Regions from separate parts of the Kitasatospora sp. NPDC001660 genome, predicted to be linked through region 2. Evidence: riboswitches for the same ligand, from Rfam matches in the RefSeq annotation. Region 2 holds a riboswitch; each other region holds the start of a gene.
The links. Region 2 has a riboswitch for cyclic di-AMP ahead of ACWCXH_RS08650 (transglycosylase family protein). Riboswitches for the same ligand answer to the same signal wherever they lie in the genome.

Region 1: another riboswitch for cyclic di-AMP. It lies ahead of ACWCXH_RS21955 (M23 family metallopeptidase); the one in region 2 lies ahead of ACWCXH_RS08650 (transglycosylase family protein).
Region 3: another riboswitch for cyclic di-AMP. It lies ahead of ACWCXH_RS13395 (LysM peptidoglycan-binding domain-containing protein); the one in region 2 lies ahead of ACWCXH_RS08650 (transglycosylase family protein).

The regions. Positions count from the first base shown of each region.
Region 1 covers NZ_JBSFGU010000020.1:32,193-42,558, reverse strand. Annotated here, with positions in the region: gene ACWCXH_RS21970 (hypothetical protein) at 1-489, opposite strand, end outside; gene ACWCXH_RS21965 (alpha-amylase family glycosyl hydrolase) at 630-2,213, opposite strand; gene ACWCXH_RS21960 (sensor histidine kinase) at 2,609-4,060, shown strand; gene ACWCXH_RS21955 (M23 family metallopeptidase) at 4,275-4,883, opposite strand; cyclic di-AMP (ydaO/yuaA leader) riboswitch at 4,886-5,022, opposite strand; gene ACWCXH_RS21950 (MFS transporter) at 5,377-6,888, shown strand; gene purB (adenylosuccinate lyase) at 6,935-8,374, opposite strand; gene ACWCXH_RS21940 (HelD family protein) at 8,484-10,366, shown strand, end outside.
Region 2 covers NZ_JBSFGU010000006.1:10,219-20,584, forward strand. Annotated here, with positions in the region: gene ACWCXH_RS08620 (MFS transporter) at 1-688, shown strand, start outside; gene ACWCXH_RS08625 (TetR/AcrR family transcriptional regulator) at 1,000-1,605, shown strand; gene ACWCXH_RS08630 (helix-turn-helix domain-containing protein) at 1,730-2,596, opposite strand; gene ACWCXH_RS08635 (ATP-binding protein) at 3,015-3,539, shown strand; gene ACWCXH_RS08640 (DUF397 domain-containing protein) at 4,012-4,284, opposite strand; gene ACWCXH_RS08645 (hypothetical protein) at 4,856-5,827, shown strand; cyclic di-AMP (ydaO/yuaA leader) riboswitch at 6,186-6,347, shown strand; gene ACWCXH_RS08650 (transglycosylase family protein) at 6,355-7,647, shown strand; gene ACWCXH_RS08655 (hypothetical protein) at 7,866-8,066, shown strand; gene ACWCXH_RS08660 (LacI family DNA-binding transcriptional regulator) at 8,140-9,159, opposite strand; gene ACWCXH_RS08665 (glycoside hydrolase family 13 protein) at 9,185-10,366, opposite strand, start outside.
Region 3 covers NZ_JBSFGU010000009.1:220,404-230,769, forward strand. Annotated here, with positions in the region: gene ACWCXH_RS13355 (SDR family NAD(P)-dependent oxidoreductase) at 1-272, opposite strand, end outside; gene ACWCXH_RS13360 (SDR family oxidoreductase) at 269-1,027, opposite strand; gene ACWCXH_RS13365 (TetR/AcrR family transcriptional regulator) at 1,218-1,847, shown strand; gene ACWCXH_RS13370 (M14 family metallopeptidase) at 2,029-3,102, opposite strand; gene ACWCXH_RS13375 (hypothetical protein) at 3,121-3,447, opposite strand; gene ACWCXH_RS13380 (TetR/AcrR family transcriptional regulator) at 3,512-4,243, opposite strand; gene ACWCXH_RS13385 (maleylpyruvate isomerase N-terminal domain-containing protein) at 4,696-5,325, shown strand; gene ACWCXH_RS13390 (hypothetical protein) at 5,445-5,810, shown strand; cyclic di-AMP (ydaO/yuaA leader) riboswitch at 6,365-6,486, shown strand; gene ACWCXH_RS13395 (LysM peptidoglycan-binding domain-containing protein) at 6,494-7,228, shown strand; gene ACWCXH_RS13400 (hypothetical protein) at 8,011-8,709, shown strand; gene ACWCXH_RS13405 (GNAT family N-acetyltransferase) at 9,371-9,910, shown strand; gene ACWCXH_RS13410 (TetR/AcrR family transcriptional regulator) at 10,364-10,366, shown strand, end outside.

The DNA of each region.
Region 1 (10,366 bases), on a different contig from region 2:
CGCCACGAGCAGGAAGAACAGGCCCTGCCCGGTCGGGTCGCCCTTGGCGGGCGTCGTGAGGTCGGTGACGTGCAGCGGCACGCCCTGCCGGTCGGTGACGTCGGTGAACACGGCGGTGGCGGCGACGACCGAGGTGTCCGAGTTGCCCTTGGCGACGATCAGCTCGGGGCTCCTGGCGTCCGGGACGAACGCGCCGACCAGGTCGCGCTCCTTCAGCTGCTGCTCGGCGGCGGCGCGGTCGGGCAGCGTGCGGACGTCGAGGGCGTCCCCGGCCTTGGCCTGGATCGTCTGCGCGAGGCCCTGCGCCTGCGGGCCGGCGCCGACGACGGCGACCTCGAGGTGGTGCGGCTCGGGCTGGTGGAAGGCGCCCTGGTAAGCGAGTGCCATGCCGAGGCACATCAGCAGCGGGGTGATCAGGTGGACGGCGAGGTGTTTGAGCGAGTGCCCCATGGTGGGCGCTGCGGCGGGGTTCCGGGGTGTGGTGCTCATGGCGTTCGTACCGTCCTCCGATGACGCTGTGCTACGTGCGTGGCAAATACAACCAATGAAGGTGGTAAATGCAACCATCTATGGATGTACCTTACAACCATCCAGCACGGATCGGAAGCCGACCCGCCCCCCCCGAGGGCTCACACCAGCTCGAACACCCCGTACCCGAATCCGTCCGCCCGCAGCTCCCCGTCCGACACGCGCACGCCCTGCACCTCCAGCGGCCGCACCGCCACACCGTCCCCCAGCGGCACCGCGCCCGGCTCGCGCCGCGGGTTGACGGCCACCAGGTACCGCCCCGCCCGCGTGTACACCAGCGGGTACCCGGCGTTCCGCACCTCCACCCCGCCCGACGCGCCCAGCCCCGGGTGCGCCCGGCGCAGCGCGATCAGGCGCCGGACGGTGTGCAACAGCGAGGTCGGGTCGGCGCGCTGGGTGAGCACGTCCGGCCGGTGCGGGTCCGGGTCGACCGGCAGGTAGAGGCGCTCGGGCGCAGCGCTGGAGAAGCCGGCGGTCGGGCCCGGGCTCCACTGCATCGGGGTGCGTGAGCCGGCCCGGTTGTAGCGCGGGCCGAGCGTGCTGCCCTCGGTGTCGGGCAGGCCGGGCACGTAGCGCATGCCGATCTCGTCGCCGTAGTAGACGGCGGGCAGGGTGGGCCAGGTGAGCAGGAACGCGAAGGCGGCCGGGAGTTGCTCAGCGGTGCGCGGGCCGGCGGCGAGACGGGAGAAGTCGTGGTTGGCGGTGGGCAGCACGACGTGGCCGCTGCCCTCGGTGAGCTCGACCGCGGAGCGCCACGCGTCGAGGAACACGCTCGGGGTGCCGCGGCCCTCGGCCGCGAAGTAGCACGCGTCCTGATTCCAGAACTCCTCGACCGTACCGCCGTTGTTGTTCCACAGGGAGCGCAGCGGCAGGCCACGGTCCGCGCCGCCGAAGTGGAGGAAGAAGTCGGCGTGGAAGCCCGCCGAGACGGCGGCGGCCGGGTCGCCCCACTCGGCGAACAGGGCGGCCTGCGGGTGGGCGCGGTCGAGCCAGTCGCGCAGCCCGGTCCAGAGCTTCCTGGTCTCGGTCCGGTCCGGGTCGTCCTTGACCAGCGAGTAGGCCATGTCGACCCGGAAGCCGGCCACGCCGAGGCCGAGCCAGTGGGACATGATGTCGCGCAGCGCCGCACGGTTGGCGCGCGGCCCGTCGGCGTCCACCGGCTGACGCCAGGGCTCGCCGGAACTCGGGCGCGCGTAGCCGAAGTTGAGGGCGGGCTGACAGTCGAAGAAGTTCGGGCGGTAGAAGCCCGGACGGCTGCCGGGCGAGGGGACGAAACCGTCCACCTGCCGGTCGGACCAGATGTAGCGGTGGTCGGCCGGGTCCTCGGCGGCGGCCAGGAACCACGGGTGGCGGTCGGAGGTGTGGCCGGCGACCAGGTCGAACAGGATCCGGATGCCCTTGCGACGGGCGGCCTCGACCAGGGCCACGAGGTCCTCGGTGCTGCCGTAGCGCGGGGCGGGGGCGAGGTAGTCGGTGATGTCGTAGCCGGCGTCGCGGAACGGCGAGGCGAAGCAGGGGTTGAGCCAGACCGTGTCGACGCCGAGCCAGGAGAGGTGGTCGAGGTGCTCGGCGATGCCGGCGAAGTCGCCGATGCCGTCGCCGTCGGAGTCGGCGAAGGTCTGCGGGTAGATCTGGTAGAGGACGGCGTCGGCCAGCCAGTCGGGGCCGGAGCGGGTCGAGGTCATGGGCTGGGTCCTCCTGCCGGGTCCGGGGGCCGGGTTCCCCCGATTCTCGCCGAATCCCGGCCGTCCCGACAGCCCGCCGCACCTGCGGCCATCGCGGCCGTCGACCTCCTGGTGACTGGCACGCGGACCGGGCCTCCCGGCAGTGGAAGGTCACCGACGCCGGCAACGGCCGCTGGTCCGTCGCGGTTCCGGGGACGGACAACGTCCTGGACGTCAACGAACGATTCCGCCGGGAATGTGCGAACGCCTCTCTTGATCTCCGCGTCAGGTGGTTCTCATCGGGGTCTCACGGTCGCGGTGGATCGTGGCCCGACGATGGACACGCACCGGGGGGAAATGGAGCCATGACGGCAAAGGGCGAAGAAAGACCGGACAGGCCACGGTGGTTCGGCCGGATGACACTCCGCGGCCGGCTCGCGCTGTTCACCGCGGCCGCCGTCTCGCTGGCGGTCGTGGCCTGCGCCGTGGCCGGCTGGTTCGTCGCACGCAATGAAATGGTCAACCAGGTCGATCGGACCCTGGCCCGCTCGTGGATGCCGGGCGACCGGCCCCCGAACGGCCAGCAGATCAAGGCCTTGACCGAGTTGTGCCACGGCACGGCCGGGCAGCCGTGGATGCCCAAGGGAGGCATCCTCCCCACGGTGATCGTCGCCGACGGCACCTCCTGCCCGCAGAACGACCCCCGCGCCGTGGCCGTCGCCCCGGAGGACCTCCAGATCGCGGGGAGCGGGAGCACCGGAGCGCACGCCGCCTCGCTGTTCCGCGACGGCCAGACCGCCGACGGCACCCCGGTGCGCGTCTACGTGGTCAGCATCGGCCCCGCGGGGTTCGGCGAGGCCGTACCCACCGCCGCCGTGGCGATCGCCCAGCCGCTCGAACCGGTGCAGGACGCGCTCACCGAACTCGCCCTGATCACCGCCGGCGCCGCGGCCGTCGTCATCGCGCTCGCCGCCGCGGGCGCCTTGTGGATCGCCCGCACCGCCCTGCGCCCGGTCGACCGCCTCACCCGCGCGGCCCAGCACATCGCCCGCACCCAGGAGCCGGGCATGACGATCGAGGTGTCCGGCCACGACGAGATCGCCCGGTTCGGCGAGGCCTTCAACGCGATGAGCACCGCCCTCGTCGGCTCGCTGGACAGCCAGGCCCGGCTCATCGCCGACGCCGGCCACGAACTGCGCACCCCACTGGCCTCCGTGCGCACCAACGTCGACCTGCTGATCCGCAGCGAGGAGTCCGGCCGCCCGCTGCCCGAGGCGACCCGCACCCGGATCCTCGGCAACATGAAGGCGCAGATGACGGAACTCTCCACCCTCATCGGCGACCTGCTCGAACTCTCCCGCCCGGCCGACGCCCGCGGCGCGAAGCCGCTGCCCCTCGTCGCCCTGCACGACGTCGCCGCCCGCGCCGTCGAACGGGCCGAACTGCGCGGCCCCGGGCTCGCCTTCACCGTCGACCTGGACCCCTGGTACGTCCGCGCCGACCCGCACGCACTGGAGCGCGCCGTGATCAACCTGCTCGACAACGCGGTGAAGTTCAGCCCGCCGGGGGGACGGATCGACGTCTCGCTGACGAACGGCGCGCTCGCCGTCCGCGACCGGGGCCCCGGCATCGCCGCCGAGGACCTCCCGCACGTCTTCGACCGCTTCTGGCGCTCCCCGTCCGCCCGCCAACTGCCCGGATCCGGCCTGGGACTGGCGATCGTCGCCCGCACCGTCCGTGCCACCGGCGGCGAGGTGACGCTCGCGCCCGACGGTGCCGCCGGCGGCACCGTCGCGACGGTCCGGCTGCCGGGCGCTCCGACACCTCCGCCGAAGACGCCCCCGCGGCACGGGTCCGGTCAGGGCTGACCCGGGGGCCGGGAGAGCCCGGAACGGCAGCGGCCGGCCCGGCTCGCGAGGAAGGTCTCGCGAGCCGGGCCGGCCTGGGCGTGTCCCGCGCCCATGTCCGCCGGTGCGGCGATCACCGGTCGAGCGGTCACCCGACATGACCATCCCGGTTGATCGTTTCGCCCCGCACCCGCGGTGGTCCGTCGCCCCGTCAGGGGCATCACCCCGTCAAGGGTCAGAGCGCGACGCCGTGCGCCCGGAGGTAGGTGACCGGGTTGATGTCCGAGCCGTACTCCGGCCCGGTGCGGATCTCGAAGTGCAGGTGCGGGCCGGTGACGTTGCCGGTCGCACCGGAGAGGCCGAGCTGCTGGCCGACGGTCACGGCCCGACCGACCGACACGCCGATCGAGGAGAGGTGCGCGTACTGCGCGTACTTGCCGTCGGCGAGCCGGATCTCGACCTCGTTGCCGTAGGCGCCGCCGTTGCCGGCCTTCACCACGACACCGCCGGCGACGGCGCGCACCGGGGTACCGGTGGAGCAGATGAAGTCCTGGCCGGTGTGGTGGCCGGAGGCCCACATCGTGCCGGCCACGCCGTACGCCTCGCCCAGCACCGGCTTGGCGAGCGGGGCGACGTAACCGGAGGTGACCGCGGCGGCCGGAGCGGCGGCGACCGCCTTGGCGGGCTGGACCACGGCGGCGGACACGACAGTGGGGGCGGCGGTGTGGGCCTGGGCGCTCATCGTGGTCACGAGGGGGAGGACGAAGGAGACCCCGGTCACGGCGGTGGCGATGCCGATGCGGGCGGCGCGGGGCAGGGTGATACGACGAGCCAGTGCAGGCATGGAAGATTCCTCTCCGACGCCTGCGAGGTGAGCTGTCGGGTTCGGGCTGGAGTTGCCCGGCCGCACGCGCGGCTTCACCCCAAGCCGGTCCTGGACTGCCGCGCCCAAAGCGCGGATTCCGGTCCGGCGTCTTACCTGTGGGTCCCCCGCTCCTGCCGTACAGAGCTCAGTTCGAGCCACCGGGCAGCGGCAGGACTCGGCGTTCCACCCGGTGGATCCGTCCGGGCTGGCCGGTCGGTCGCTGAACTAAAACTCATCCGTCCGGGTGAAGCAATGTCGATCTCTCGAACCCACGACAACCCCGCCCTCCGCGATGACGCTCCGAATGATCCGCAATACAGTACGTGCACAATCCATTCACTCCTGGCAGTCGTTCCGCCACTGTGCGCCGATGCGACCACCCCTCCGCGACCACCCGATCACCCGCCGCCATCCCCGAACGCGCCGCCGGTGACCCTTGTCACGTCCACCCCACCGGGCGGAGGATCGGGCCGTGACCACAACCAAGGCCGGCACCCTGCGCCTGGGCACCACGCAGGGACGCTGGGTCCTCCTGGCGACGGTGCTCGGCTCCAGCATGGCGTTGCTCGACAGCACCGTGGTGAACGTCGCCCTGCCCCGCATCGGGGCCGATCTCGGCGCCACCCTCGCGTCCCTGCAGTGGACGCTGAACGCCTATCTGCTGACGCTCGCCGGGCTCATCCTGCTCGGCGGCGCACTCGGCGACCGCTACGGACGGCGCCGGGTGTTCCTGCTCGGCGTGGTCTGGTTCGCCGCCGCCTCCGCGGCCTGCGCCGCCGCGCCGAACATCCAGGTGCTGATCGCCGCGCGCGCCGTCCAGGGCATCGGCGGCGCGCTGCTGACGCCCGGTTCGCTCGCCATGCTCCAGGCGGTCTTCCACCCGGACGACCGCTCGGCCGCGGTCGGACTGTGGTCCGGCCTCGGCGGCGTGTCGGCGGCCGTCGGCCCGTTCGTCGGCGGCTGGCTGGTGGACGGCCCCGGCTGGCGGTGGATCTTCCTGCTCAACCTGCCGCTCGCCGCCGCCGTCATCGCGGTCGCCTCCCGCTACGTCCCCGAGAGCCGGGACGAGAGCGCCTCCGGCCGCTTCGACGTGCTCGGCTCGCTGCTCGCCGCCCTCGCGCTCGGCACCTTCACCTACGCGCTGACGGCGGCCGGCGAGGGCCTCTCCCCCGCCGTCTGGGTCACCGGCGTGCTCGGGCTCGCCCTCGGCGCGGCCTTCCTCGCCGTCGAGCGCCGCGCCCCCGAACCGATGCTGCCGCTCGGCCTGTTCTCCTCACGGCTCTTCACGGCCGTGAACCTGGTGACCCTCTGCGTGTACGCGGCGTTCAGCGGCGTGTTCTTCCTGCTGGTCGTGCAGCTGCAGATCGTCGCCGGCTTCTCGCCGCTGGTCTCCGGTCTGGCCCTGCTCCCGATCACCGTGCTGATGCTGGCGCTGTCCTCGCGCGCCGCACGGCTCGGCAAGCGGATCGGCCCACGGATCCCGCTCACCGTCGGCCCCCTGCTGTGCGCCGCCGGGGTGCTGCTGATGCTGCGCGCCGGCGCCGGATCCTCCTACTGGGCGGACGTCCTGCCCGCCGTCACCGTGATGGGCTGCGGCATGACGCTGCTCGTCGCCCCGCTGACGGCGACCGTCCTCGCGGCCGTCGAGGTGCGGCACGCGGGCATCGCGAGCGGCGTCAACAACGCCGCCGCCCGCGCGGCCGGCCTGCTCGCGGTCGCCGCCCTCCCGGCCCTGGCGGGCCTGAGCGGCGACGCCTACCGGGTGCCGTCCGCCGTCGACGGCGCCTTCCACACCGCGATGCTGATCTGCGCCGGGCTCCTGACGGCGGGCGCGCTCACCGCCTTCGCCACCGTCCGCGGCAACGTGCTGGCCCCCGAGGACCATCCGGTCGCCGAGCCGGACACCGAGTGGTGCTGCGGTACCACCCCGCCCCTCGACCCCGGCCACGTCCACACGCACGAGGGCCCCGCCACCGGTCCTTGAGTGGCAGAGCCCTCGGCAACCTGACACTGCGTCAGGGAATGCTGCGTCAGAGAATGTCGCCCGGCGCGTACTTGGCCGCCTCCGGGTAGGCCGCGGCGACGGCCTCGACCTGGCGGACGACCTCGGCCACCTGCGCCCCGGCCGCGCCGGTGAAGGACAGCCTGTCGGCCAGCAACGCGTCCAGCGCGGCCCGGTCCAGCGGGATCCGCTCGTCGGCGGCCAGACGGTCCAGCAGCTCGTTCTCCCGGGCGCCCGCACGCATCGCGAGGGCGGAGGCGACGGCGTGCTCCTTGATGACCTCGTGGCCGGTCTCCCGGCCGACGCCCGCGCGCACCGCGCCCATCAGCACCTTGGTGGTGGCGAGGAACGGCAGGTAGCGGTCCAGCTCGGCCTCGATGACGGCCGGGAAGGCGCCGAACTCGTCGAGGACGGTCAGGAAGGTCTCCAGCAGGCCGTCGAAGGCGAAGAACGCGTCCGGCAGCGCGACCCGGCGCACCACCGAGCAGGAGACGTCGCCCTCGTTCCACTGGTCGCCGGCCAGCTCGCCGGTCATCGACGCGTAGCCGCGCAGGATGACGGCCAGGCCGTTGACGCGCTCGCAGGAGCGGGTGTTCATCTTGTGCGGCATCGCGGAGGAGCCGACCTGACCCTCCTTGAAGCCCTCCGTCACCAGCTCGTGGCCGGCCATCAGGCGGATGGTCTTGGCCAGGCTGGACGGCGCGGCGGCCAGCTGGACGAGGGCGGTGAGCACCTCGAAGTCCAGCGAGCGCGGGTAGACCTGGCCGACGCTGGTGAGCACGTTCTCGAAGCCGAGGTGCCCGGCGACCCGGCGCTCCAGCTCGGCCAGCTTCCCGGTGTCGCCCCCCAGCAGGTCCAGCATGTCCTGGGCGGTGCCGACCGGGCCCTTGATCCCGCGCAGCGGGTAGCGGGCGATCAGCTCCTCCAGTCGGCGGAAGGCGACCAGCAGCTCGTCGGCGATCGACGCGAAGCGCTTGCCCAGCGTGGTGGCCTGCGCGGCGACGTTGTGCGAGCGGCCGGCCATGACCAGCTCGGAGTGGAGCGCGGCCAGCCGGGCCAGGCGCACCAGCACGGCCACCGTGCGGTCGCGCACGTGCTCGAGCGACTGGCGGATCTGCAGCTGCTCGACGTTCTCGGTCAGATCCCGCGAGGTCATGCCCTTGTGGATCTGCTCGTGGCCGGCGAGCTCGCTGAACTCCTCGATCCGGGCCTTGACGTCGTGCCGGGTGACCCGCTCGCGGGCGGCGATCGAGCCGAGGTCGACCTGGTCGATCACCCGCTCGTAGTCGGCGACGGCGTTCGACGGCACCTCGACACCGAGGTCCTGCTGGGCCTTCAGGACGGCGAGCCACAGGTGGCGCTCGAGGACCACCTTGTGCTCGGGGGACCAGAGCTGGGCCAGGGTCGCAGAGGCGTACCGGGAGGCCAGGACATTGGGGATCTGGGGCTTCGCGCTCACGCTTCGCAAGCCTAACAGCCGAGGTCACGCCGGACGTCGGCGGATGGGGTAGGTTGGGCCAGTTGAGCGCCTTTTATATGAAGCGCTACAACCTTCTCACCGCAAGGATACCACACCGATGCATGGAACTCCAGCGGAACCGCCCCTCACCGAAGCCCCGGCCCCCGAAGACCCGGACCCGGAAACCACCCTCGCCGAGGCCCTGCGCACCGAACAGGCCCGCCTCACCCGGCTCTACGCCCGCCTGGACACCGTCCGCGAGCGGGCCCGCCGCACCCGCGACCACGCCCACGACGGGGTCGGCGCGGGCGGCACCCACCAAGCGCGGCTCGAACGCGAGGCACGCGCCCGCGAGGCCGCGCGCCGGGCCGCGCAGCTGGAGGCCGTCGAGCGCGGCCTCTGCTTCGGCCGGCTGGACGAACGCGACGGCACCGTCCACTACATCGGCCGCACCGGCCTGGCCGACGACGCCTACGAACCCCTCCTCCTCGACTGGCGCACCCCCGCCGCCCGGCCCTTCTACACCGCCACCCCCGCCGACCCCGGCGAGGTCGTCCGCCGCCGCCACCTGCACACCCGCGGCCGCGTCCTCACCGGCCTCGACGACGAGGCGCTCGACCTGGCCCGCCTGGCCGGCTCCGGGCCGGACGCGCCGCACCAGCGACCCGTCCTCGTCGGCGAGGCCGCCCTGCTCGCCGCCCTCGCCCGCGAGCGCACCGGCAAGATGGCCGGCGCCGTCGCCACCATCCAGGCCGAGCAGGACCGCGTCATCCGCGCCCCACTGCCCGGCGCGCTGGTCGTCCAGGGCGGCCCCGGCACCGGCAAGACCCTCACCGCCCTGCACCGCGCCGCCTACCTGCTGTTCACCCACCGCGCCGCGCTCGAACGCCGGGGCGTCCTCGTCATCGGCCCGGGCGCGGGCTTCCTGCGCTACATCGACGAGGTGCTGCCGGCCCTCGGCGAGGCCGAGGTCGTGCTGCGCACCGTCGGCGAGCTCCACCCCGGCGTCACCGCCAACACCGCCGACCGGGCCGCCACCGCCGTCGCCAAGGGCGGCCCGTGGATGCCCGGGCTCCTCCGCCGCGCCGTCGCCGCCCACCAGTGCGCCCCCGCCGACGGCCTGGACCTGGGCGACGGCCTGCGCCTGTCCGCCCGCGCCTGCGCCGAGGCCCGGGACGCCGCCCGCGCCCTGCGTCTCCCGCACAACCGGGCCCGCACGTTCTACCTGCGCACCCTGCTCGACGCCCTCGCCGTCTCCCAGGCGCTCGCCCTCGGCCGCCCGTACGACGACGAGGAGGCCCACTACGCCTCGCGTGAGCTGTGGGACCGCCCGGACGTCCGGGCCGCGCTCGACCCACTGTGGCCGCTGCTCACCCCGGACGTGCTCGTCGACCGGCTCCTCACCGACCCCGCCCTGATCGCCGACCCCGCCGTTCTCGCCGACGTCGACCCCGACCACGCCGCCGCCCTGCTGCGCCCGCCCGGCCGCCCGTGGACGGTCGACGACGTCCCTCTGCTCGACGAGGCCGTCGAACTCCTCGGCGAGCCCGCCCTCACTGCCCGCACCGAGGACGACCCGGACGACGAAATCGCCTACGCCGAAGGCGTGTTGACCATCACCGACCAGACCGACGACGTCCTCCTGGACGCCATCGTGCTGGCCGGCCGCTTCCACGACGACGGCCCGTACCGCTCCACCGCCGAACGCGCCGCCGCGGACCGCACCTGGGCCTACGGCCACGTCATCGTCGACGAGGCCCAGGAACTCTCCGCGATGGCCTGGCGCGCCGTGCTGCGCCGCGTCCCGGCCGCCTCGCTCACCATCGTCGGCGACCTCGACCAGACCGGATCCCCTGCGGGCGCCCGCAGTTGGGCCGAGATGCTCGACCCGCACCTGCCCGGCCGCTGGCGCGAGGAGCGGCTCACGGTCAACTACCGCACGCCCGCACCGATCATGGCCGTCGCCGAAGCCGTCCTGCGCAGCACCGACCCCGACCGGCG
Region 2 (10,366 bases):
CGGCGCGGTGGCCCGGGCCAACGTGATCGCCTTCGCGATGCCCGGCGCGTACGGCGGCTTCCAGTTCATCGTGACGCTCTACCTCCAGCACCTGCTCGGCTGGTCGGCGCTGGAGATGGCGCTCGGGCTGCTGCCGGCCGGCGCGTTCATCGCCCTCTCCGCGCCGTTCATGGGCCCGATCGTGGACCGCTTCGGCACCGGCAGGCTGCTGCCCATCGGCGTGCTGTCGCTGACCGCGGCATTCGCGCTGTTCCTGCGGCTGGACGAGCACAGCTCGTACCCGGCGCTGGTGCTGCCGTCGATGCTGCTGCTCGGCGTCGGCTTCGCGCTCGCCTTCCCCTCGGTGAACATCGCCGCCACCGACGGGGTCGCCGACGAGGAGCAGGGTCTGGCCTCAGGCCTGGTCAACACCGCGATCCAGGTCGGCACCGCCGTGGTGCTCGCCGGGGCGACCGCGATGATCACCGCCGGGAGCGCCGGAGGCGACAGCCCGCAGGCACAGCTGGACGGCTACCGGCCGGCCCTGCTGTTCGTCACGGCGGTCGCTCTGCTCGGGTTCCTGATCGCCCTCGCGGGCGCACTGCTGGAACGGCGACGGAAGTCAACTCCCACGTCAGTACCGGATTATGACTACCCATCACTGCGATCCGACGCGGCGGGCCGGGCGGATGTCCCGACCAAGCTCTGACCGCCGCCGCGCGGACGGCTCCTCGCCGGCAGCTGCGGGCATCCGCCGATCCGGATGCATTCCTTCGGCCGCGGACACCCGTCAGCACGGACACCGCCCCCCGGACAGTGGCGCCGGCTCCACCAAACCCCCGTGTTGGTGGAGCCGGCCGTCTCTTCGTACCCGGCCGTCTTCACACCCGGCCGCCCGGGCGCCGCCCGTCATCGAGGTTCCACGGATCGACCGTCGGCTCCCCCAGTATATTGGCCGGGAGTCAACGAACGTTCGGAGCAGACACGATGGCACCTCGTGGGGATTCGGTCAATGAGGAAATGCGCCAGCGGTCCCGCCGGCGCATCATGCGGGCCACCGTCGAGCTGGTCGACCAGTACGGATACGCCGGGACCACGCTGACCGACATCGCCGAGCGCGCCGGGCTCGCACGCGGGCTGCTGTCGTACTACTTCGACGGCAAACGGCTGCTCATGCAGTCCGCGACGCACCGGATGATGCACCAGTCGCTCACCCGGGCGCTGGCCGAACTCGCCCCGGCCGCCACGCCCGAGGCCCGGCTGGCCCGCGCCATCGACGCCGTCCTCGGCCTCGCCCTCGACCACCCGCGGGTCATGCGCTCGCACCTCGCGCTGATCCTCGACCCGGACACCGGCACCTTCGTCCAGGACCCGGAGCAGCAGCGACTCGGCGCAATCCTCCAAAGTCTGCTGCGGGACTGGGGTGCGCCGGATCCGGTCGCCGAGCACGCGGTGTTGCGCAGCGCGCTCATGGGCGGGTGCATCGGCGTCCTGCTGCCGGGCGCGGAGGTGCCGCTGGCACCGATCCGGGCCGACCTGTTCCGGCGCTACGACCTGGCGTGGGAGCTGGGCCGCCCGCCACAGCGGCTGCCGCCGGAACGCGAACGGCCGCCGGAACGCGGCTGACGGCGGGTGGGCGGCAACGGGTGCTTCCCGGCGGTCGGTTCGGGCAGCGAACCGCGGACGGTTCGGGTCCGGCCGTTCGTCCGACCGTTCGGGCCCGGACGTTCCGGCTCCGGCGGACGCAGGCTCAGCGTTCCTTCAGGATCGAGGCCAGCAGGTCTATCGTGCGCTCGGGCGTGAGGCTGTCCACGCAGAGCCGCTCCATGACCTGGATGTAGGCGTCGACGTCGTCCCGCTTGTCGAGGTAGAGCGCGCTGGTGAGCTGCTCCAGGTAAACGACGTCGGCGAGGTCCTGCTCCGGGAAGCGCAGGATCGTGAACGCGCCGGACTCGCCCGCGTGCGCGCCGAAGCGAAACGGCATGACCTGGATGACGACGTTGGCCTGCTCGGCGACGTCGATCAGGTACTGGACCTGGCCGCGCATCACCTTGGGCCCGCCGACCGGGCGGCGCAGCGCGGCCTCGTCGATGACGGCCCACAGGCGCGGGTTGTTGCCCTCGGTCAGCAGCTTCTGGCGGCGCAGGCGGAGGCTGACCCGCCGTTCGACCTCCTCCTCGCTGATGACCGGCCGACTCTGGCCGAAAACCGCCCGCGCGTACTCCTCGGACTGCAGCAGTCCCGGGATGAACTGAACTTCGTACGTACGGATCAGCTGCGCGGCCTCCTCGAGGCCGACGTAGGTCTGGAACCAGCCCGGCAGGACGTCGTTGAAGCTGTGCCACCAGCCGGACTTGTTGGCCTCGCGGACCAGGCCGAGGAGGGCCTCCCGCTCCAGGCCGTCGTCCACGCCGTAGAGGCTCAGGAGGTCGGCGACATCGCGCTCCTTGAAGCTGACCCGGCCGAGCTCCATGCGACTGATCTTGGACTCGGAGGCGCGGATCGCGTAGCCGGCGTCCTCACGGGTGATGCCGCGCGCTTCGCGCAGGCGTCGCAGCTGTGAGCCGAGGAGGATCCGGCGGACCATCGAGCCGCCGCCCGGCTGAACTGTGGTCATGCGGTCGATACCTCCACCTAGGGCAAACAGCGCACAGTCTGCCATCAGTTGAGCGCTCACGGTGCCGATACTGACGGATGTTCCTATCAGTTCTGCACTCCACACACCAGGATGCACGTGCATCCGGCGCTTGCATATGCCAATAGTGCGACTGCACGTGAATCGACTCTTGCATCTGCAGTGAGCGCAGAGGACCATGGTGCACGTGCACCTGCACATCCCTGGCAATCCCGCGGGCTCCGCGTCGACCCCACGCGCGACTCCGTGCACCAGCCCGGCAGCGTCCCCCGCGCCACCGGGCGTTCGTGTGCGCGCGCGCCTGGTCGAGGAGGGGGCCGTGCGGCCGAGCGAGTCGGAGGTGACCGGCATGACCCCGGCGGGTCCAGCCGTGTCCGCCCCCTTATGGGAGGAGCTCTTCATGAGCACCGGTACGGCTTTGGCGGTTGACCCCCTTGTGGTCACCTGTACGCTCGCTCCTCGTTTCGAAGCCGTCAGAACCGCGCGTGACTTCGCCAGAACCGCCCTGCAGCGCTGGGGGCTGATGGAGTTGTTCGACGACGTCGCGCTGGTCGCGTCGGAACTCGTGACCAACGCGCTGCGGCATGCGATCGGCGCACGGCCCGACCCGGTGGGCGGCGCCCTGGGCGAGTACGACTTTCCCACACAGCCCACCGTGGACGGCAGGCTGCCGATCCGAATAAGCCTCGTGCACCGCGCGCCCCAGATCGTCTGCGCGGTCAGCGACCCGAGCAGCATCGGCCCGGTCACCCGGGAGGCGGACTTCGTGGCCGAATCCGGCCGCGGGCTACACCTGGTGGACTCGTTCAGCCACTCCTGGGGCTGGCACCCGCTGGGTGGCGGCAAGGTCGTCTGGGCGCTGTTCGAGGCCGAATCGGAAGCGGCGAGCTCCGAACTCGGTGGCCGGCACCGGCGCTCCGCCTAGTGGCGGACGGGCACGCACCCCCGCAGCGCGGGCGCGCGTCCCCGGATCGATGGACACCCCGGGAGGGTCGAAACCCCGGGACGGAGCGGCAGTTCACCCCGGCCGGGCTCGCGCCGGAGACCCCCGGGAACCCCGCAGCGCACCCGCGACGACCGGTGCGCCCTCGGCGGCCGACGGGCCGTCGGAGACCGGCGGGCCCCCGAACGCGCGGAACGCCAGGAGCGTGGAGCGCACGGAAGACCCGCGGAGTGCGCGGAGCGCGGAGAAGGCACCGAGCGCGCGGTGCGCGGAGAACACGCGGTACGCGGACGCACCGCAACGCGTGGAGGCCGACGCGAAGAAGACAAAGGCCGTCGCGGTGTCAGCACCCACGACGGCCCCCCGATGGCTCCGAGAACGGAGCGGTGGCCGGCCGGACGGACGTCCGGACGAGTGGCCGGTCGATCGACCGGACGAGTGGCCGGACAGCCGGTCAGACGGCCAGGTGGTCGAACTCCCCGTCCTTGACCCCCAACAGCATCGCGGCGATCTCGGCCCGCGTGTAGATGAGCGCCGGACCGTCCGGGAAGCGCGAGTTGCGCATCGCCACGTCGCCCCCCGGCAGCGCGGCGAACTCGACGCAGTTTCCCTGGGAGTTGCTGTGCAGGCTCTTCTGCCAGACCACTCCCTCCAGCTCGGTGGCGGCAATCCCGTTGTAGGGACCGTACGAGCCGCCCAGGTCCTGCGAATCGTGCGAGTCGTGCATAGAAGTCTCCCGAAGAGCCCCGGAGTTGTGGTCCAGCGCGGCGCCCCCGGCACCCGCCGAACGAACGGGCCGGCCCCGTACCAGCCCGGCACAACGCCTCACTTGACGCGATGATAGCTGTTGTGCACGTGCATCAGCACGAGACGTTGCAGGTGCACGAGGCCTTTCGCCACCCGACCTGAACCCTTCACGGACCCTTCTCCTGGCGGTACGTAAACGGACATAGTCGACCGAACCGGCCGGCTTCCGATAACCGGCCGTGAGCGGCCCCCCGCTGAATGTTGATCTTCGAAAGCCGGGAGTCGCACCCTCGTGACACTCCGTCAGGCCGCCCGTCCACTGTGAGACATCTCACGCGCCACGGGTGCAACGCGACGCCCCGCCCGCCGCGTCTCCTGGAGATACCGGCGGACGCGCGGGGGTTGGGGCAGGCATGTCCGGAATGTGACCTAATGACCGCTCATCGGCCCGCGCACGCGAGCCTTTCGCGCGCCACACACACGACGCTCGCGCGAAACCGGCACGGCAGCCGACTGCAGCCCTGACGGGCCGATGTCCTACGATCTCCGCCATGAGCACCGCAGCCATCCCGGGCGCGCCACTGCCCGTCCGCACCCCAGGCTCCCGCGCGCGGGGGCGCCACCGCCGCCCCGAGCGCCCCGAGATCCCCGCCGGCTCCCCGGCCCTGGTGCTCGCCGTGCCCGCGACCGCCGGGCCCGAGTCCCGCTCGGTCGTCGAGGAGCTCCTCTCGATCGTCCGCAGCGAGCAGAACGGCGTCGAGACCGCGGTGGGCTACCTCCCCGGCAACCACACCGAGGGCGCGGACGACCACGAGCGCAGCGTCGGCGAGCTGCTGGCGGCCGCCGCCGAGGCCGGCGTCCCGGCGCCGATCCTGGTGCCGCTGGTGCCCGGCCCGCACGGCTTCCTGACCGAACTCCACGCACTCGCCGCCGAGCACGGCGCCCACGTCACCGACGCGCTGGGCCCGCACCCGCTGCTCGCCGAGGCCGTCCACGTGCGCCTGTCCGAGGCCGGACTGGCCCGCGCCGACCGCGCGCGCCTGTTCGCCATCGCGACCGCCGCGGACGGCGTCGTACTGACCACCGTCGGCGGCGAGGACGCCGCGGCGGCCGCCGGCATCACCGGCGTGCTGCTCGCCGCCCGCCTGGCCGTCCCGGTCGTCGCCGCCGCGCTCGACGTGCCCGGCTCGGTCGCCGCGGCCGTCGCGCACCTCAAGGAGACCGGCTCGCAGCGCCCCGCGCTGGCCCCGCTGGTGATCGGCCCGGAGGCGGACTCCGAGCTGCTCGCCGCGGCCGCCGAGGAGACCGGCTGCCCGTCCGCCGCGCCGCTCGGCGCGTACCAGACGGTCGGCCAGCTCATCGCCTCCCAGTACCTCGCCGCACTGCCGGCCCCGTCGCCGGAGGCGCTGGCCGCCGCGCAGGCCGAGGCCGAGGCTGCGGAGGCCGCCGCCGGGGGCTCCCACGCGGCCCACGCGGCCGGTGGGACGGCCGCCGGGGCAGCCGAGGAGTCTGCCGGCGAGTAGCAGGCACACGCTCGAGAAAGGGCTCGGAACGGCTGCGTTCCGGGCCCTTTCGGCTTGCGCCATAAGGGAATTAAGAACCAAATATGTAAAATGTCCGTTTTGTAAATATTTGCACCTTGGTGACGCTCTGTCATTCCGATTCTGAGATCCCGCCAGCTGTACACATCCATGGGCCAATTGCAGGAAGACGATCATTTCCGATCATGAGGAGCTGAATTTTTGGCAGTTTCCGATAACCCGTGATGCACATCACAGATATTTGCAGTTTGAACTTAAGTCTGCTTAACGTGCTCCCCGTTCGTGACCACACGAACCCAGCTCATCCGCAACGCCGAGTCCTGCCGTCGGGTGCGCTGGCAGCGCGAAAACGCACCACGGCAGGAGCGGGGGACCCACAGGTAAGTCGCCCCGGACCGCTCCACGGAACGGTTCTGGGCTAGGGGTGAAGCCGCGCCACAGCGCGGCCGGGCAACTCCAGCCCGAATCCGACAGCTCACCTCGCAGGCGTGGGAGAGGACCGCGTCTTCATGCTGCCCACCAACGGCACCCGCCTGTCCAGCCGCACCCATCGCGTCATCGCCGCCCTCGGCGTCGCAGGCGTCGGCCTCACCATCCCCTGCCTCTCCTCCGGGACCGCCTCCGCCGCCTCCGTCGCCACCTGGGAGAAGGTCGCCCAGTGCGAGAGCAGCGGCGACTGGAGCATCAACACCGGCAACGGCTTCTACGGCGGGCTGCAGTTCACCTCCAGCACCTGGGCCGCCTTCGGCGGCACCGCCTACGCCCCGCAGGCCAACCAGGCCACCAAGGACCAGCAGATCGCGATCGCCGAGAAGGTCCTCGCCTCCCAGGGGCCCGGCGCCTGGCCCGTGTGCTCCGTCCAGGCCGGCCTGACCAAGGGCGGCGCCCCGGCCGCCGTCGACACCTCCGCCGGCGCGACCGCCGCGAAGGCTGCCGCGCCGGCCGCCAAGCCGGCTGCCCCGGCCGCGAAGCCTGCCGCCCCGGCGCAGGACCAGGCCCCGGCCGCCGACAACTCCGCCAAGGGCAACTGGGCGCAGAAGCGCCAGGGCTGGACCCAGAACGGCACCCAGACCAACGGCTCCGACTACACCGTCGTGGCCGGCGACTGGCTGTCCTCGATCGCCGACAAGCACAACGTCAAGGGCGGCTGGCAGCGGCTGTTCGAGCTGAACCGCGGCATCCTGACCGAGGGTCCGGACATCATCTACCCGGGCCAGCACCTGACCTTCGGCGACCCCGCCCAGGCTCCGGCCGGCCAGTCCGGCGACTTCAACTGGTTCGACCGCTCGCAGAAGTCGGGCCAGTCCTCCGCCGGGAACGCCGTGAACGCCCAGCCGGCCGCCGAGACCCAGACCCTGGCCGCCAAGCCGTCGACCAAGCCCGCCGCCAAGCCCTCCGCCCAGGCGCAGGCCAAGACCCCGGCCCCTGCCCCGGCCGCCACCGGCACCATGGCCGCCGCGGTCAACTTCGCCAAGTCGCAGGTCGGCCAGGCCTACGTGTACGGCGGCACCGGCAACGGCGGCTGGGACTGCTCGGGCCTGACCCAGGCCGCGCTGCGCGCCGCGGGCATCTCCGTCCCGCGCGTCGCCGCCGACCAGGCCGCCGCCAGCACCCACGTCTCGCTGGACAGCCTGCAGCCGGGCGACCTGCTGTTCTGGTCCAACAACGGCCAGAACTCCGGCGTCTACCACGTCGCGATCTACATCGGCGGCGGTCAGTACGTCGAGGCCGCCAACCCGAGCTCGGGCGTCCGCCTGCAGACCATCGCCAACTGGGCGCCGGACTTCGCCGGCCGCGTCTGACGACGGGTAGCAGATTGCGGATGACGGCAAACAGGTAACAGATTTCATCATCTGTTCGCTGTCATCTGTCACCCGTCCGCCCCGGGGAGAGTCTGGTCGCTCCTCCCCGGGGCTTCGACGTCTCCGCGCATCCGCGCCTCCGCGCCTCCGTGTCTCCGCGTGGTCAAACTCCGGACCAACGGGCATGCTTCTGCTCCGCACCCGAGGAGGAGTCACCCATGGCCCACGTCACCGTCGCACTCGACGCGAACCTCGCGATCGACGCGATGATGCTCTCCGGTACCAAGAACCCGCAGGACGCCGTCGAACTGATCCTGCGCGACTACCTTGCCCGTGGCCGCCGCACCGAGACCCGTACCGGCGAGGCCGCCGACGGCCACCGCCTCACCGCCGACCGCCCGGCCGTCCAGGAGGGCTGACCCTGGGCACGCCGAAGGGCCCGGAGAGCAGCCGCTCTCCGGGCCCTTCGCCGCAAGGCACCGGACCCCGCGCTCAGCGCGCGCAGGCCCCCGTGGAGCCGCGCATGACCAGCTCCGGCTGGAACATGAACTCCCCGCGCTGGGCGGCGTTTCCGCCCACCTCCTCCAGCAGCGCGTCCACCGCCGCCGTCGCCATCGCCTCGACCGGCTGGCGGACCGTCGTCAGCGGCGGCTCCGTGAAGGCGATCAGCGGCGAGTCGTCGAAGCCGACCACCGACACGTCCTGCGGCACCGAAAGCCCCCGCTGCCGCACCGCCCGGATCGCCCCGAGCGCCATCATGTCGCTGCCGCACACGATCGCCGTGCACCCCTTGTCCAGCAGCGCACCGGCCGCCGCGTGCCCGCCCTCGACGCTGAACAGCGTGTGGTGGACGAGTTCCTCGGCCTCCTCCTGCGTCCGCCCGAGGACGGCCTGCATCGCGGCCGTGAAACCCTCGATCTTGCGCAGCACCGGCACGTACCGCCGCTGCCCGACCGCCAGCCCGATCCGCTCGTGCCCGAGCTCGGCCAGGTGCTGGACGGCCATCCACATCGCGGCCCGGTCGTCCGGCGAGATGAACGGCGCGTCGATCCGCTCGCTGAAGCCGTTGATCAGGACGAACGGCACCCCGCGCCCGGCCAGCCGGGCGTACCGGTCGTGGTCGGCGGTGGAGTCGGCGTGCAGCCCGGAGACGAAGACGATGCCCGCCACGCCCCGGTCCACCAGCATCTCGACCAGTTCGTCCTCGGTGGACCCGCCGGGCGTCTGGGTGCACAGCACCGGCGTGTAGCCGTGCCGGCTGAGCACCTGCTCGATGACCTGCGCGAGCGCGGGGAAGATCGGGTTGCTGAGCTCCGGCGTGATCAGCCCGATCAGCCCGGCGCTGCGCTGGCGCAGGCGGGTCGGCCGCTCGTACCCGAGCACGTCGAGCGCTGCCAGCACGGTCTGCCGGGTGGCGGCGGAGACGTTCGCCTTGCCGTTGAGCACGCGCGAGACGGTGGCTTCGCTGACCCCCGCCTGCGCCGCGATGTCTGAAAGTCGCGCCGTAGTCACGGGCCCAGAGCCTATTGCACCCACGTCAGACCGCCCACCAGCCGGTGCTGTCCGGAGCGAGCACCGTCTCGCCGCCGTCCACCACCAGCTCCGTCGAGGACAGGAGCAGCTTCCCGGGGGCGGGTATCCGCACCGGCTCGCCGCTCGTGTTGACCGTGCAGACGAAGGAGCCGCGGCGCAGCGCCAGCGTGCCCTCGGGCGCCTCCAGCCACTCGACCTCCGTGCCGGCGCCCAGGTCGGGCTGCGCCCGGCGGACGGCGAGCGCGCTGCGGTAGAGCTCCAGGGTGGACGTCGGGTCGCCGGTCTGCGCCTCGACGCTGAGCCCGGCCCACTCGGCCGGCTGCGGCAGCCAGGACGGCCCGCCGGCCACCGGCCCGAAGCCGTACGGCGCCTCGGTGCCGGACCACGGGATCGGGACGCGGCAGCCGTCGCGGTAGCCGTCCTGCCCGGCCTGGCGGAAGAAGGACGGGTCCTGGCGGACCTCGTCGGGCAGGTCGGTGACGTCCGGCAGGCCGAGCTCCTCGCCCTGGTAGACGTACGCGGAGCCGGGCAGCGCGAGCATCAGCAGGCTGGCCGCGCGGGCCCGGCGCAGGCCGAGTTCGCGGTCGCCGGCGGTGCGGATCTGGGTGCCGAGGCCGGGCGGGTTGGCGAAGCGGGTGGCGTGCCGGGTGACGTCGTGGTTGGACAGCACCCAGGTGGTGGGGGCGTCGACCGGGCGCATCGAGTCGAGCGAGACGTCGATCACCTCGCGCAGCGCGGCGGCGTCCCAGTCGGTGCCCAGGTACTGGAAATTGAAGGCCTGGTGGAGCTCGTCGGGGCGGACGTAGTTGGCGGTGCGCTGGACGGTCGGGGTCCAGGCCTCGGCGACGCCGATCCGCTGCCCCGGGTACTCGTCGAGGATCCGGCGCCAGCTGCGGTAGATCTCGTGCACGCCGTCCTGGTCGAAGAACGGCATGACGTCGTTGCCGAGCAGCTTGAGCTGGTCCGAGCCGCCGAGGTCGGGCAGGCCGGGGGCCTTGACCAGGCCGTGGGCGACGTCGATGCGGAAGCCGTCCACGCCCATGTCGAGCCAGAACCGCAGGATCGAGCGGAACTCGTCGGCGACGGCCGGGTTCTCCCAGTTGAAGTCGGGCTGCTCCGGGGCGAACAGGTGCAGGTACCAGTCGCCGGGGGTGCCGTCCGGGTTCTCGGTGCGGGTCCAGGCCGG
Region 3 (10,366 bases), on a different contig from region 2:
GCGACGCCCGCATTGGCGCACCACACGTCGATCTCGCCGAGCGTCTCCCGGGCCCGCCCGACGAGTGCGGCGAGTCCGTCGGCGCTGGCCGCGTCCCCGGGCAGCGCGGTGCCGCCGACCTCGGCGGCGACGGCGCGGGCGGCCTCCGCGTCCAGGTCGTTGACCACGACCCGCGCCCCGGCGGCCGCGAAGGCCGTCGCGAGCGCGGCGCCGATGCCCCGGCCGGCGCCGGTGACGACGACACCCTGTCCGTCGAATCCGTCGAGGCTCACAGCCCGCCGCCCAGCGTGACGCCGCCGTCCAGGACGAGGGTCTGACCGGTGATCCACCCGGCGTCGGGGGAGAGCAGGAAGGCGACGGCGCCGGCGATGTCCTCGGGCACGCCGAGGCGGCCCAGCGGGTACTTGGCGGCGACCTTCTCCTCGCGGCCCTCGTAGAGCGCCTCGGCGAACTTCGTCTTGACGATCGCGGGGGCGACGGCGTTGACCCGGATCCCCTGCGGGCCGAGCTCGGCCCCGAGCTCCTCGGTGAGCCGGATCAGCGCGGCCTTGCTCACGCCGTACATGCCGATGCCGAGCGAGGCCCGGATGCCGGCGACGGACGCGACGTTGACGATCGAGCCGCCGTGCTCGCCCATCCACGCGGCGTGCGCCCGGCGGGTCCAGGCGAGCGGGGCGAGCACGTTGACGGCGAGGATCTTGGCGGCGGCGTCCTCGTCGGTGGTCAGCACCGGGCCGTAGACCGGATTGATCCCGGTGTTGTTGACCAGGTGGTCGAGCCGCCCGAAGGCCTCCAGGGTGCGGGCGACGGCCTCCTCCTGGTGGGCCGGGTCGTCGGACCGGCCGGCGACGGCGATCGCGTTGTCCGGCCCGCCCAGGTCGCGGACGGCGTCGGCGAGCGGCTCGGGGGAGCGGGCGGTCAGGCAGACCTTGGCCCCGCGGGCGACCAGCTCGCGCGCGATCCCGAGGCCTATGCCCCGGCTCGATCCGGTGACGACGGCCACCTTGCCCTTGAAGGAGTGCACCACGGAGGGTCCTGCCTTTCGCGCGGTTCGACGTGAGGAGCTGCGGCTAAACCAGCTGACTAAGCGCTTGCTCAGCATGGTGTCGGTGCGGGAGCCTGTCAACAGCCCGTCCGCTGCGGCCGGCCCGGGGCCGGCCAGGTCCGTCCGGCGGCCGGGGCGAACGCGCGTACGACTTCTCTGCGAGGATGACGCCATGACCAGCACGCCCATCGCCGACCTCTGGCCCGCTCTGCCGGGCGGCACCGACACCCGCCCCGAGGCGGCGTACCGGCTGCTCCAGGCCGCCGTCGAGTCCTTCGCCGAGCGCGGCTTCCACGCCACCACCACCCGGGACATCGCCACCGCCGCCGGGATGAGCCCGGCCGCGCTGTACATCCACTACCCGTCGAAGGCCGCGCTGCTCGCCGAGATCAGCCAGGCCGGGCACGCCGCGACGCTGGCACTGGTCCGGCGGGCGGCGGCGGGCGCGGGGGAACCCGCGGAGCGGATGCGGCGGCTGGTCGAGGAGTTCGCCGCGTGGCACGCGCGGGGGCGCATGGTCGGCCGGGTGGTCAACTACGAGCTGCACGCACTGCCCGAGGACGCGTACGCGGTCGTCGCGGCGCTGCGGCTGGACATCGAGCGCGAGGTGAGCGCGCTGATCGAGGAGGGCGTCGCGGCGGGCGCCTTCACGGTCTCCGAGGTGCGGACGGCCGCCCGCGCGGTCACCTCACTCGGCATCGACGTGTCCCGCTGGTACACCGACCGCAGCACCGAGACGCCGGAGGAACTCGGACGTCGCTACGGCGAGTTGGTGCTGCGGATGCTCGGCGCCGAGGTCTGACCGCCCACTCTCCTCCAGCCTTTCCAGGCCTTGACCGGGCTCCCGGCGGCGAGCAGACTCGTATACGAAGTACGTGTGCCTCGTAGGTCGACAACGCAGGTGTGCGCCGCAGGTGCGCACCGCCGCTCGGGTGCCCGCCACGGTCGGTCGTGGCGGGCACCCCGCTGTCGGGCGCGATGGTCTATGCGGTGGCCAGGCAGAACCCCACGAGTCCGGCGTCGACGTCGAGGATGATCCGCTCCATCTCCGTCCAGTCCGGCTGGAAGCCCTGGCCCCACTCGACGGTGAAGCCGAGCACCTTCCCCTGGTCGGGGTTCACGAAGTGCCGGGAGAACGCGTAGTCGTCGCTGGTGCCGCTGGTCGGGTAGAGCTGGAAGCCCTGCTCCGGCGTGTACGTGACGCCGCGGACGCCGTTGAGCGCCTGGCAGAAGCCCTCGGCGAGCAGCACGGCGTTGTCGGAGTCGGTCTTCTCGATGAACTCGGCGTACGCGAGGTCGCCCTTGAGGCCGCGGGTGTGGTCGAAGGCCGGATTCAGGAAGTTCTCCGCAGGGTCGGTCGACTGGTTCTCGTCGTCGCCCCAGTTGCGGAGGATGTCCCCGCCGTAGCTGTGTACGTCGACGAGCCACCTGGTCCCGGGGAACTGCTCCAGCACCGAGCGGACGTTGCGGGTCTCGGGCTCCGAGAAGGCGCTCGGGCCCTCGTAGACCTGTGGGTCGCACGGGTCGGCCGAGGTGTGCGGGTCGGCGGTCGGGGCGAAGGCGGTGGCGAAGTCGAAGAGGAAGTCGAAGTTGCGGTTGATGTCCACGCCGACGCAGGCCGGGTCCGAACGGCCGCCGCTGTTGGCCGGGTTGCGGTTCTTGCGCCACATCGGGTCGACGGTCTGGCTGTACAGCCGGCCGTCCGGGTTGACGAGCGGGAACAGCACCAGATCGAGGCGCTGGAGCAGGCCCTGCACCTGGTCGGCGGTGTAGGTGGTGCCGCCGTAGCCGAGGCCGGTCCCGCCTTGGAAGGCCTCGAGCAGGTCGGCGGCGAGGTGGACGAGGATCTCGCAGCTGCCCCACTCGCGGGCGTGCACGCCGCCGAGCATGACCACGCAGTCCCGTGAGGCCGACGTGGCGGTGCTGATCCTCAGGGCGTGCGAGGTCCGGCCCTCGACGGAGGGTTCGGGCAGTGTGACGAGCTCGGTGAGATTCGGGAAGGAGGTGGCGAGGGCGGCCACCGCGGAGTCGACCTCGTCGATGTTCAGGTAAGGCATGACGGCTCTCCTCCCGGGTCAGCCGGCGAGTTTGGTGGCCAGACCGCGCGGCACGGCGCCTGCGGCGAACCGGTTGCCGGTGCCGACCTGGGCCTGGGCGGCGCGGCCTTCGGCGCTGGCGTTCCCGACGCGGGTGACCGTGACGCCCTCGCGTTCGAGGGCGGGGATCCGCTGGTCCGGGACGTACGCGTCGATGCTGACGCTGCCGTCGGGAGCGATGCTGGGGCGGCCGCCCGTGTCGGGGCGGACCTCGCGCAGCAGCGCGCGCAGGGTGTCCGCGTCCCTGGCGGTGACGCGGACGCGGAGGATGTCGTTCGGGAGGGGATCGTTGGGGACGGCGGACATGACGGCCTCTTTCAGGCGCGCTCTTCCGGGCGCTGGGGATATGTCCGACGTGTACCTCGTATCCTCAGGATGCGCCGCCGCCGTAGAACGCGTCAAGCGGGGCCCGGGGCATCCGGTCGAGCAGGCTGTCCAGTCCGGCCAGCAGCTCGGCCTCGTCGTCGAAGTCCGCGAACCGGGGCACCAGCGCGCGTAGTCGGGGGTAGTCGGTGGCCGACAGCCGGTGCAGGCCGAGGCGCAGCGCCGGGTCCGGCTCGGCCTCGTTGTCGACGACCTGGCGCTTGTCGACGAGGTTGCAGCCGAGGTTCCAGGCGACGAAGGCGCGGTAGACGGTGAGGGCGGTGGAGTCGTCGAAGCCGGCGCGGCCGAGGACGGCGAGGACGTGTTCGGTGAGGTCGAGCACGGGTGCGGGCCGCCGGGCCATGGGCACCGCGAGCGGGCGGGTGGCGACGAGCGGCAGGATCTCGGGGTGGGCGTGCGCGACGGCGGCGAACGTCCGCGCGATGCGGCGCAGTTCGGCGCGCCAGGCGGGCTCGGGGGTCTGCGCGGAGCGGCGGAGGCGGTCGTTGACCTCTTCGAAGAAGGCCTCGATCAGCCCGTCGAGCAGGGCCTCCTTGCCCGGGGTGTACCGGTAGAGGGCCATGGACTCGACGCCGAGCTCTCCGGCCAGTCGCCGCATGGTGAGCGCCGACAGCCCCTCGCGGTCCACGAGCGCAACGGCCGTCCGGAGCACCAGCGGGCGGTTCAGGCGCGCCCGCTTCTCGGGGCCGTCCTGACCGGGGCCGTCCTGCTCGGCCATGTCCGCTCTCCTCCATGGTGGGGGTCAGAGAAGGGGTGCAGAGGGATACAGAACCAGGATACAAGGTAAATATGCTACTGAACGAGATGAATAGGACGCGATCACGACGCCGTGGCGGCGAGGTGCGCCGCGAGGCCGCCGATCACCGCCGCGGAGGCGAGGGGCCGTGAGCGGCCGGGCGCGCGGGCGGTGAGCGCCACGAGGCAGGCCGCGACGGCCCGACCGGGCCGGCGATGCCGTAGCCGGCGAGGAGCCCCGCGACCGGCTCGGCGCTCATGCACCTGCCTCGCTTCGCTCACTCACGCCGCCCGCCTCGCTTCGCCCGGCGAGCGCTTCGGGGGCGCTGGTCATGCCCCGATCGCCGGACCTCAAGTGCCCCCCCCGCAACCGGGTTTCCGGGTCGTTCGGCTACGGTGAACGTACGTTGTCCGTGCCGCTCCAGAGGAGACCGAATGTCCCGTCAAATCGCTCCCACGACCGAGCTGTTGGCCGAGGCCTGGCACTCCTGGGCGGAACGCGGCAAGGGGTTGGACGGCGAGGCGTGGGCCCGGGACACCCGACTGCCGGGCTGGACGGTCCTGGACCTGTTCGCACACGTGGCGCCCGCCGCCGAATCGTTCACGCAGCTGCGCGGGGCCATCGTCGACGGCCCGGCGAACGTGGAGACCGGCGCTGCCATCCTGCGCCACTTCAACCAGCCGGGCGGCCTCGCGCACACCGCCGCGGGGCACGTTGCCGATGTCGCGAAGCAGGCCGCCGCCGCGACCGACCCGGCGGGGCTGATCGCCCGGTTCGAGGTCGAGGGCCCGGCCGCGCTGGCCGGCTACGCGGACCTGTCGCCGGACAGCGTGGCCGCCCACCCGCTGCTCGGCAGTGTGCGGATCGGCGCGCTGGCCGAGGTGGCGCTCATGGAGGCGACCGTCCACCTGCTCGACCTGATCGCCGTCGTCGGCGGCCCGCCGCCCGCCGACGCGGCCCTGCACGCGACCCGCGCGCTGCTCGCCGAGGTGGCCGACCCGGTCGCGTTCATCGAGGCGGCCTCCGGCCGTTCGGGCGCCGCGGTGCTCCCGGTGATCCGCTGATCCGCCCTTGGGCCTGACGCTCCGTGGGCTCCCCCGTGGGGTCCTTCTCCGCAGGTCAGGCGTACGATGTGCGCCGGAACTCCGCAGCGGGGAATTCGGGGAAGACGGGGGAGCGGTCGATGTTCGACATCGTATGGTGGATCGCGCCGGCAGTGCTGTACGGCGGCGGGTACGTCGCGAACAACGCCCGCCGGGCGATGAAGACCCGGCACGAGCGCAAGCTGGAGCTGCTGGAGGCGGCGGACCGCCAGCGGGCCGCTCTGGAGGCGGCCAAGCGCCCGCCCGAGCCGGTCTGCGGCTGCACGCACCACCTGGCCAAGCACGACAAGCAGGGCCGCTGCCACGAGGAGGTCGAGGCGCCGACCGCGTGGGACGCCGACCGCCGGCCGGTGCAGTTCGAGCCGCGCCAGTGCAACTGCCAGCAGTACGTCGGTCCCGAGCCGCTGGGGACGGTCTTCGCCCAGGAGCTCGTGGACCCGCGCTGAGAAGCGCAGGAGCCCCTGGGTGGCAGGCCGGCCTGCCACCCAGGGGCTCCTGTCGTGCGGGCGGCAGCGGCGGCGATGGCCCGTGGGATGCCTGGAGTTCGACGGCGTTGGGGGCGTGCGGTCAGTCAGTCCGTCTCGGCGGTGAAGCGGGCGCGGTCGCGCTGCACCTGCGACCCGGCCGCGTGCTGGGACTCGCGGCGCTGGGCGGCGCGGCCCGCACCTCACGGTTCCAGCCCGAGCCGGACAGGATCTGGCCCGGGCCGCACGGCGCGCCATCGGGCGGTGGCCGCCGCACCGGGCCCGGCGGCCCGCACTGACGCGCACTCATAGGGCTGTTACCGCATCGTTACCAAGGAATGTTGCGGATCATTCGGACAATCCGGCCGGGACGTGACCCGGCTCACGAAGGCTTGTGCTATTGGCTCCGTGCCGTTTACGGTCCTTCTCGTTCGTCTCTGTACGAAACGAACCCCGCTCTCCGGAACGCCGAATCCTGCCGCCGGACCGGGCGGGCACGTGCACCCATGAAGCACCACGGCAGGGGCGGGGGACCCACAGGTAAGTCGCCTCATCCGGGCTGGTCCCGGCGGGGCTAGGGGTGAAGCCGCGTCTCTGCGCGGCCGGGCTGCTCCAGCCCGAACCCGACAGCTCACCTCGCAGGCGTGGGAGAGGAATCGCACTTCATGCTGCCCGTCAACGCTCGCCCCAGCCTGTTCGCTGCCGGTTCCATCAAGCGCATCGTCGCGGCCGCCGTGGTCGTCGGCGTCGGCGCCGGCGTCCCGGTGGTCGCCGCCACCGCCTCGAACGCCGCCCCCGTCACGTCCGCCCCGGTGCACTCGGTCCAGGCCGCCCCGGCCGCCGCCCCGCAGGCGCCCGCCGGCTACACCGTCCGGAGCGGTGACTCCCTCACCAAGATCGCCACCGCGCACAACGTGCAGGGCGGCTGGCAGAAGCTCTACGACCTCAACAAGTCCGTGCTGACCAACGGCCCGGACAAGATCTACCCGGGCCAGCACCTGACCCTGGGCGGGGCCGCCCCGGCGCAGGCCCCGGCTGCGCCGGCGCCCGCTGCGGCTGCGGCCAAGCCGGCTGCCGCCAGCCCGCTGGCCGCCGCCCCGGTCGCGAACACCCCGGCCGCGCTGCAGGCGCTCGCCGCCTCGATCGTCCCGGCGAACCAGCTGGCCTCGTTCGACCAGATCATCAGCCACGAGAGCGGCTGGAACGTCCACGCCACCAACCCGAGCTCGGGTGCCTACGGCCTGCCGCAGGCGCTGCCCGGCAACAAGATGGCCTCGGCCGGTTCCGACTGGCAGAACAACCCCGCCACCCAGCTCAAGTGGGCCCTGCAGTACATGAACACCGTCTACGGCAGCCCGAACGCCGCCTGGGCGTTCTGGCAGGTGCACCAGGCGTACTGATCGGACCTCTCCCGATCAGTACGGCCTGATCGGACCTGATCGGCCTGTTCGAACCGGTGGGTCCGGGCGAGTACCGCCCGCCGACCGGACGTCCGGTCGGCGGGCGGGCTGCCAAGCGGCCACCTGAACGGCCCGGTTCACGTTGCGGTGCGTGAGCCGGGCCGTCGGCGTACCCGGGGTCCGGACGGGACCGCGGCGCGGTCAGTCCGCCGCGCCGCAGCGCGCCAGGCGCTCGGCGAACACGGCGAGGTCCTCGTCCCCCCAGCTCCCGCCGGGTCGGCCCGGCGCCGGTTTCGTCCGGGCCGACGACCAGGATCTCGTCCGGGGTGCCGAGGCAGGCGCCGTAGTGGAGGTGGACGCCCTCGGTGTCGAGGCCGGTGAAAGCGGCCCGCCCGTCGAGCACCACCACCGTGTCCTCCGCGCCGGCGGGGAAGCCCTCGCCGGCGAGGCGGCGACCGGTGGTGACCCGCACCGGCCGGCCCACCCGGGTGAGCGTGGTGCGGTGGCGGGTGGCCAGGGCCGAGACGCTGCTGATCCCCATGATGCTGGACCTGCACACCAGTGCCGGATCCGGCAAGCGCACCCGCGGCAAGCCGGGGGCGGCCCACGAAGGGGTGTGTCGGCCGCACAGATTGCGGCGGGCACACCCGTGGGAACATCCGGCCGGCTGACACGCTGTCCGGGCGTGGTCCGAGAATCGGGTGATCCAGGGGACGGTAGTGAACTCCCGTGGGATGCTGCTGCTTTGGTCCGACTGCCGCACCGACCCGGGGGAGCCACCCATGCCACTGTTCGGCAACCGCAAGAACCTTCCGAAGCCGCTGTGCGACGAGCACGGCCCGTGCAAGGCGCTGGCCGAGATCTCGGTCTTCGAGGTCCGTGACCGGCTGCGGCTCCTGTTCGCCCCGACCCGTGCCCTGGGCCCCGACCCCATGGCCCGGCAGGTCGACGATGAGCTGTCGGTCGTCCTCTGCGTGAACGGCGGGAAGCGGGGCGGGAAGACCGAGGCCCTGTCGATAGCCGAGCACGCCGCCGACCAGTGGAGCGTCAGCCGGGCCGAGCTCTGGGAGCGGGCCTTCGCCAACCTGGCCACCGAGCACCTCAACCGCCAGTCCTTCAACGCGACGAACGGCGACGTCCTCTACGCCGTGAACGGGACGGGGGTGTGGCCCGGCGCCGCCCAGGCCCTGCGCCTGGAGAACGCCCTGGGCGGGGCCGAGCTGCCCCACGGCGCGCTGGTCACCCTGCCGACGAACAACGCGTTCTGCGCGGCGCCGATCCGCAGCGGCTCGTCGCTGACCGCGATCCGCTTCATGATCGACCTGTCGAAGGAGCTCCAGATCAACGACCCGGCCCCGCTGACCTCGTCGATCTTCTGGTACCGGGACGGCTGGCTGGAGAACCTGAACGTCGGCGACAACGGCATGATGCGGCCGTCCGCCCGCTTCCGGGAGATGGCGAACAGCCTCCCCGCCACGTGAGCCCCGTCCAGGCCCGCCACGGCCGGCTACGCCGGCGCGGCGGCGCCCGGCCCTCGCATGCCGCCGGTCGGGGCCACGGCCTCGGCCCTGAAGATCGGGCTTGCCCTGATCACCGGTCTGACCGTGACCGGGCACTCCGCCCAGCAGGCCATGGACAAGGAAGCGGCCAGGGCACGTCCGCCGACTACAAGGTCACCGACAGCGCCTTCAACGGCCTTGACCCGGCTGCGTCGGCCCAGGTCGCCAAGGTGGCGGGCCGTCGCGTCGGGCGGCGGAACCCGACCCTCCTGTCGCCGCGTCCGTAACTGCGCATAAGGAGCCTCGGCCAGCTCCGACGCCCGTGCCCGGGCGGCGCTGGAGCGGCTGATCCTCGGCGGCTGAGCTCCCGGGTCACCGTACTCTGCCGAGGAGTTGACTTGCGGCGGGTAGGGGAATGACCCACGAACCGCGATCATGCTCGGGACTCGGGCGCCTGCAAAGCCGCTGCTCAGCCGCCGTATGCCGGTAAAGAAACCCTTCAGGGCCGCCACCGCGCGCCCCACCCGTCCGCCCGTTGTCCGGAGGTCCCGTCCGTCATGGGGTGGGGACGGCTGTGGCACGATGCCCGGAAGGCCGTCCCACCTGGGCCGATCGCGACAGACAAGACGAAGGACCGCCCCCCATGGCCGAGACCGACCACCCGCTCGCCTACCGCCCGGCGACCGTCGCGGACGTGCCCGCGCTCGTCGCCCTCGTCGAGTCCGCCTACCGCGGTGACGCCAGCCGGGCCGGCTGGACCTCCGAGGCCGACCTGCTCGACGGGCCGCGCACCGACGCCGACAAGGTCGCCGCCGTGGTCGGGCACCCCGACGGCGTCGTCCTGGTCGCCGAGCGGGACGGCGAACTGCTCGCCTGCTGCCAGCTGGAGCGCCGCGGCGACCACGCCTACTTCGGCATGTTCTCGGTGCAACCCGGCCGCCAGGGCGGCGGCCTCGGCCGGTCGGTGCTGGCCGAGGCCGAGCGGATCGCGGGGGAGCAGTGGGGCGTGGCCGTGCTGGAGATGAAGGTGATCGAGCAGCGCGCCGACCTCATCGCCTGGTACGAGCGCCGCGGCTACCGCCGGACCGGTGTCTACAGCCCGTTCCCGTACGGCGACGAGAGCGTCGGCATCCCGCGCCGGGCGGACCTGCGCTTCGAGACGCTGGCGAAGTCGCTGACGTAGTGGCCGGGGCGGTCCGCTGACGCGCCGTTTTTTCCACATACCCCTGGTTGTCGGCCTCTTCTGGCACCGGCGGTCACTCCGGTGAGGAGCCGAACCGCATGACCTCCGGTGCGGGGCCGGGCAGGTAGGGGTGCAGGGGGCGAGGTCTGGTCCGTTCGGGGAGCCGGTGGCGGTGTTCTTGGACTCGGCAGTCCGGTGGGCAGGTCGGGCGCGGCAGCCTCCGCGGCGGCGAGAAGTATGCCGAGCCCGCGCAGGCGGGCCGCATCGCCGATTCCGTCGCCGGGCCCTGGCGGACACAGGGCACGGCGGGCCTTCGTGGCCGCGCATCACCAGGAGCAGGTCGGACCGAGGGGGACCGTGGTAACCCCTCTCTTCAGTACAATGACGCTGATACTGCAGAGGATACATTGAGGCATCAATGTGTCAACAGAGGCGTGGGGAGTTGGCTCGGCGATG